2 regions of the Tissierella pigra genome follow, and region 1 is predicted to be linked to the other one. Evidence: riboswitches for the same ligand, from Rfam matches in the RefSeq annotation. Region 1 holds a riboswitch; the other holds the start of a gene.
What was found. A riboswitch is a leader RNA that binds a small molecule or an ion and turns the genes downstream of it on or off. The one in region 1 is predicted to bind tetrahydrofolate.
Positions count from the first base shown of each region.

Region 1 (3,433 bases):
GAGAAGATATTTAGAGACTTTGGAATAGAAATCTCAAAACAGAATATGTCCAACTGGATAATAAAGGCTTCTGAACTTTGGCTTGAATCACTCTTTGAAAGATTGAGAAAAGAGTTACTAAAAGAAACCTTTATACAGGCTGATGAGAGTCCCCTTAGAGTTCTAACCAAAGATGGCAAACCTACTGACAGCAAGTCATACATGTGGCTTTACAAAAGTGGTAACTTTGGGAGAAAGATCTCATTGTATGAATATCAGCCCTCCAGAAGCGGTAAACATGCAAGGAAATTTCTTGAGGGATTTCATGGTTTTTTGCAATCGGATGATTATGCAGGATATAATTCTGTGGAGGACATAACTAGAGTAGGCTGCCTAGCTCACGCAAGACGCTACTATACGGATGCCCTTAAGATACTTCCAAAGGAAGCGGAAATTGAATCCACTAATGCCCATAAAGCATTAAAATATTTCAGACAAATGTTTCACCTAGAATCAAAGTGGAAGGATTTATCCCTTGATGAACGGCAAAAGATTAGAAATATTGAATTAAAGCCTGTATTAGAGGCCTATTTGTCATGGCTTCAAGAAGTTCAGCCTAAGATTGTAAAGAAAAGCAAGCTTGGACAAGCAATCAACTATAGTTTATCAAACTGGGAACTATTCAATAATATACTAAAAGATGGACAATGTGAACTAAGTAATAACGGCGCAGAACGAGCTATAAAGCCATTTGTGATAGGCCGAAAAAACTATCTCTTCTGCAAATCACCCCATGGTGCAAAGGCTAGTGCAATGATATATAGTATAGTAGAAACAGCTAAAATGAACAATCTGAATCCATTCTACTATCTGAAATATTTATTTGAGCAGCTTCCGAATACAAAACTTACTGCTCCGGAGGCCCTAGATCACCTTCTTCCTTGGTCAGAAACATTGCCTGAGGAATGTAGGAGACTATTTAATACCAAGAAATAGAACAAGTCCTATTTATGATGATCTAATTATCTCATAGATAGGACTTTATTTATAGGTGTGCTATATTTGACGGATACGGATAGAAATTAAATAGATTGATCTACTACCATTTATAATTGCTTAGTAGCCATAGTAAATATAGGTAATTTACTTAATCCATTTTTACCTTTTTTATCAGCTAAAGTTAAGTAGCAGTTAATTAAAAAATCTCTCTAAAAAAAGAGCCACCCAAAAGTGATTTGTTTCATCACTGTTGAGGTGGGCTCTTTTAAATATGCTGACATATAATAATCGAAATCTCAAATTTTCAATTATTATATAAAATCAAAATGCTTTGTTACTGTATCATTTATTGCTTTTAAAAGTATGGCATATATAGGGATTGAAACTATTTGCTTTGCAGCTGCTCTGTAAATATAGTACCATACAGTGTTTTTACCAGTAAGTAATGAGATAAATATAGGTACCATAACTACAGAGGTTATAGTTTGTCCAATAAGAATACCAATAAAAATTTTCCATAATTTGTAGTTTGGATATTTATCTCCTAGCAATTTTGTTATAATTACTGGGATAGCACCAGTTAAAGCAGATGTCAAAGTAAACAGCGGATTAAATCCTGCTGTTGCAGATGGTCTAATTAAAAATCCTACTACATCTGCTAATCCCCCAACTATAAAACCCATTAAAGGTCCCATAGCATATCCTGAAAATATTATTGGAAATCCTCCGAAGCTGATACTTCCAATTCTCATGGTGTTAATCGCTACAGATATTGCTATAAAAATAGCTGCGTAAGCGATTTTCTTTGTTGTGAATATACTTTTTTTAACCATTAAAAAAACTCCTTTCTTTTATGACCTGCACATAAGAAAGAAGTCCTATGGCAGTGAACGCAATAACAAACCGCAAGCATGGCTTTTCGTCTTGAGACAACGTTCCATTCTCAAACACTTAACGCTTGTTATCTACTCTGTCATATATTATTTTCGTATTCCATTATAGCATATGTTGGAGTTATTTTCCATACATATAAAAGAAACTAATCTAGAAAATAAATAGATTCTATTTACTTTAGTTATAATATAGAATATAATACACATAATAATTGAAATGCAAAGAAAAGGAAAGTAGCTTTAAGAATACTTTTACAGAGAGTTCCTACTAGGTGAGAAGGAGCAAAGAATATTAAAGTGAAAATGGCCTTGGAGTAGTGCACCGAAATCATAGGATTTAGGCTGCAACGGGTTCACCCGTTATAGTGATAAAGTATAATCACATTATTTGTGACGTACTTGATGAGGTCTATATCGTGAGATATAGGTAAATTAGGATGGTAACACGAAATTAAACTCTCGTTCCTAGGATTGATTCTTAGGTTTGAGAGTTTTTTTATTTATTTTTAAATAATAGGAGGGAAATTTATGAATATTTTTATCGGAGGAGCATGGCCATATGCTAATGGCTCACTGCATATAGGACATATAGCAGCATTGCTGCCAGGAGATGTTATAGCAAGATATTTTAGAGCAAAGGGTGAGGAGGTATTATATGTATCGGGAAGTGATTGTCATGGTACACCTATATCCATAAGGGCTAAAAGAGAAAATATATCCCCTAGAGAAATCACAGATAAATATCATAATGAATTCAAATATTGTTTTGAGAAATTAGGATTTTCTTATGATATATATTCTAGGACTGATGATGAATATCATAAGAAAGAGGTTCAAAACATCATCAAAATATTATATGACAATGATTTAATATATGAAAAAGAAGTAGAACAGCTATTTTGTAAGGAGTGTAATCAGTTTTTAGCTGATAGATTTATTGAAGGTGTATGTCCAGTATGTAAAAACCTTGCAAGGGGAGATCAATGTGATGCTTGTTCTACTATTTTAGAACCTCTGGAACTTAAAGAAAGGAAATGTAAACTTTGTGGCAGTGAACCAGTGGTTAAAAATGTAAAACAATTATTTTTTAGACTATCAAACTTTGAAAAGGAAATAAGAGATGCTCTAAATAAAAATAGAAAAGATTGGAGAATAAATGCAGTAAATAATACGGAAAGATATTTAAATGAAGGATTGCAAGACAGAGCCATATCAAGAGAGTTATCATGGGGTATAGATATACCAATAAAAGGATATGAGGACAAAAAAGTTTATGTATGGGTAGATGCAGTATTAGGATATTTTACTTTAAGCAAAAAATGGGGGCTGGAGAATCCTAAAGACTGGAAAAGGTTTTGGGATGATGAAGCTATATCATATTATATTCACGGAAAAGATAATATACCATTTCATACAATAATTTTACCATCACTATTAAAAGGTGTGGATATTGATAAATTTCCTAATAATATAGTTTCAAGTGAATATGTTACCCTGGAAGGAAAGAAAATATCAACTAGTAATAATTGGGCAGTATGGGTTCCAGATATTATTGAAAAATA
Region 1 is NZ_JAHLPJ010000001.1:2,328,665-2,332,097, reverse strand. It holds gene tnpC (IS66 family transposase) at 1-975, shown strand, start outside; gene KQI41_RS11380 (folate family ECF transporter S component) at 1,290-1,811, opposite strand; THF riboswitch at 1,861-1,953, opposite strand; T-box leader at 2,085-2,341, shown strand; gene metG (methionine--tRNA ligase) at 2,400-3,433, shown strand, end outside.

Region 2 (3,433 bases), 210 kb from region 1:
ACACCTCCAAGAATCTCATAGAACTTATATGATATTGAAATATTGTTTCCATATATTAGTTTAAATATTCAAATTAGAGTTTAAATTAAGCTAGAAAGTAGGCAACAATTAAATAGTTATTAGTATAAAAGATTAAGTATTAAACATAATAAACATAGAGGATAAAAAGGAGGCATTGAAATGGAAACAAATGAAACTTTTCAAGAAATAAGGGACAGATTTATAGCAGCAGACTTAGATACCAAAATTGAAATATATACAACTGTTCAGGGATTATCAGTGGAACAGTATAAAGAACTTTTAAGGGTTTTTCCAATTAAATATTTAGATAAATTAGAAAAGGCAATGGGGTAGAATATAAGGATTGAGAAAATTTTCTCAATCCTTATATTTTTCAGAGAATATGTGGTAATATATAGTAAAGTTTATTTAGGGGGGAATAGATTTGAAAAAAATAGCTTTAATTATTTTAGTATGTACTTTATCTTTATTTTGTCTTTTAACGGCAGTTGAAATAAATGCTTTTAATACAAAATATTATATTAATTCTTATAATAAATATAATATTACGGAGACAACGGGAAAAAGTATTCAAGAATTACATAATATTACAGAGAATTTATTGGATTATTTAAATGGAAAATCAGAAGAGGAAGTTTTAGAACTTGATTTTAATGAACGAGAAATTCTGCATATGAAGGATGTAAAAATTCTTTTTAAGAATGGATTTACATTAAAATATATATTCCTCATAATATCCTTTACTATAATTATGTATTTTATAATAAATAAAGAAAGAAAAATATTAGGAAATTTTATTTATAAAGGTTTATTTATAAACTGGATTGCTTTAGGTTTATTAGGTATTATGATACTTTTTGATTTCAATAAATATTTTACTTATTTTCATTATATATTCTTTACCAATGATCTTTGGTTACTGGATCCTAATACAGACTTACTTATTCAAATGTTACCAGAGGAGTTTTTTAGCTCTATGGCTATAAATATTGGGTTATCCTTTTTATCTTTTGTGGCAATAATACAGATTATAGGTTATGTCATAACTAGGAAAGGAAGAGGAAAGGATGAAAAGGATATTTAAACATTTAAGGGAAATAAGTAAAAAAAATGAAAGACAAAAAGTTTTGGACAATTTCTATACAAAACAAATGAAAAATGGAAAGACCATAAGAGCAGATGCTATGGATAAAATAGCTTTAGGTATTATTATATGGATTGGACTAGTTATATTAATAAATAAATTGATAAAGAATTTCTTCGTATCGGTTTTTATAAGTTTAATATTTGGAATATTTATGACAATCTATCTGAGAAAATTATTTTTAGAATCAAAAAATAAGAAGATAAAGGAGATTCAAAATGAATATAGAGTAAAGCTTGAAGAAGAAAAAGGAATTTCACCTGACGAAGATATAGAAGATTATATTATAAATAGATATTATGAGAAGAAAGAAGAAGCAAAAAAGAACTTCAACTTTCTCAGTAAAGATAAGATAGTTAAATTGTATTTTTTAGCAGTTATATTTTATATAACTGGATATTTATCAGCCTATCCTATGTATTATAAAATCATGGGAATAATCTCATTTATTATGGCAACATTTATTGGTTCATATAACATAACAGAATATATTAAAAAAAGTAATAATAAGGATTTACTTAATTAGTATTATAAGTTATAATAAGTTAGTTAGTTAGACAGAGTAGGTAAAGAGCGTCAAGTGTTAAGGGATGGGAAGTTGCCCTTAAACGAAAGACAAAATCTGCGATTCTTTAACCGCGTCCGCTGAAACATTAAAGAGACTCCTTAACTTTAGTGTGGCAGTTGCCTGTCACTAACAAAAGAAAGGAGGATATAAAATGAATATAAGCAAAAAGGTTAAGACAAGAACTCTAACTCAAGCAGCATTTTTAGTAGCACTTTCCATTGCTTTAACAAGATTTGGATCCATCATGATACTTCCTACATTGAGAATAGGATTTGGTGAGACTCCAATAATGTTAAGCGGAATGTTGTTTGGACCAATAATTGGAGGAGTATCTGGTATTGCTGCTGACTTATTGGGTATTATGATTAATCCTCAAGGTCCACCACATTTAGGATTTACATTGAGTTCATCATTATGGGGTGTTATATCTGGTCTTTATGTAATGTATTTTAAAAAGAAGGATATAAAGACAAATGTATTTTCTACAGTTAAGGTTGCTATCATGGTAATTACTTGCTATTTAGTAATTTCTATTGGATTAAACACCTATTGGTTATCTCAGTTATACAATAAAGGTGTTATTGTAATTTTACCTAGTAGAATTTTATCGGCGGCTATTAATATACCAATTCAAGTTATTATAATCACGTATTTAGGACGATATCTTAAAAATATAGCATCAAGATAATAGACAAGAAAAAGACTTCTACCTTATGGTGGAAGTCTTTTCCATAAGGAGGTAAAAATGATAAGATTTTTAACAGCAGGAGAATCTCATGGAGAATCTTTAACAGGAATAATAGAGGGTATTCCTGCTAATTTATATATAGATATAGATTTTATAAATAAAGAGTTAAGGAGAAGACAGAAAGGATTTGGCAGATCTTCGAGAATGAAAATAGAAATTGATGAAGTAAATATATTGTCTGGAGTAGGAAATGGATTTACAACTGGAAATCCCATAACCATATCCATTGAAAATAAGGGCAGAAATATAGAATTAGTGGAGGTCATTAAACCAAGACCAGGTCATGGGGATTTAGTAGGTGCTTTAAAATATAATCAAAAAGGTGGCAGAAATATTTTAGAAAGAGCATCTGCGAGAGAAACAGCCATGCGTGTAGCCTTAGGAAGCATTTGTAAACTTTTTTTAAAAGAGTTTGATATAGAGATATACAGCCATGTTATAAATATTGGAGGAATAGAGTCAAAAACAACATACTATACAGGAGTTGAAATAGAAAGACTTGCAGAAGCTGATAAGTCAAATATACAAGTAATTGATGAAAAAATAGAAGAAAAGATGATAGGTAAAATTCAAGAAGCCATGGAGGAGGGAGATACTTTAGGAGGAATTATAGAAGTTATAGTTAAAAATCCACCAGTAGGATTAGGAAGTCATTCTAGTTGGGATATGAAATTAGATGGAAAACTAGCTGCTGCCATAATTAGCATACAAGGGATTAAGGCAGTTGAATTTGGACTTGGAGGTAAAGCGTCTACGACTAAAGGCTCAGAATTTCATGATGAGATTATTTATGATAGTAAGTTTAGGAGAAAAACCAATAATGCAGGAGGAATAGAAGCTGGAATATCCAATGGGGAAGATATAGTAATACGTGGAACTATGAAGCCAATACCCACTTTGAAAAAACCTTTAGATACTATAAATATAATAAGTAAAGAAAAGGCAATAGCTC
Region 2 is NZ_JAHLPJ010000001.1:2,116,984-2,120,416, reverse strand. It holds gene KQI41_RS10380 (hypothetical protein) at 181-354, shown strand; gene KQI41_RS10375 (TIGR01906 family membrane protein) at 446-1,105, shown strand; gene KQI41_RS10370 (hypothetical protein) at 1,089-1,691, shown strand; THF riboswitch at 1,722-1,815, shown strand; gene KQI41_RS10365 (folate family ECF transporter S component) at 1,885-2,421, shown strand; gene aroC (chorismate synthase) at 2,479-3,433, shown strand, end outside.
Region 2: another riboswitch for tetrahydrofolate. It lies ahead of KQI41_RS10365 (folate family ECF transporter S component); the one in region 1 lies ahead of KQI41_RS11380 (folate family ECF transporter S component).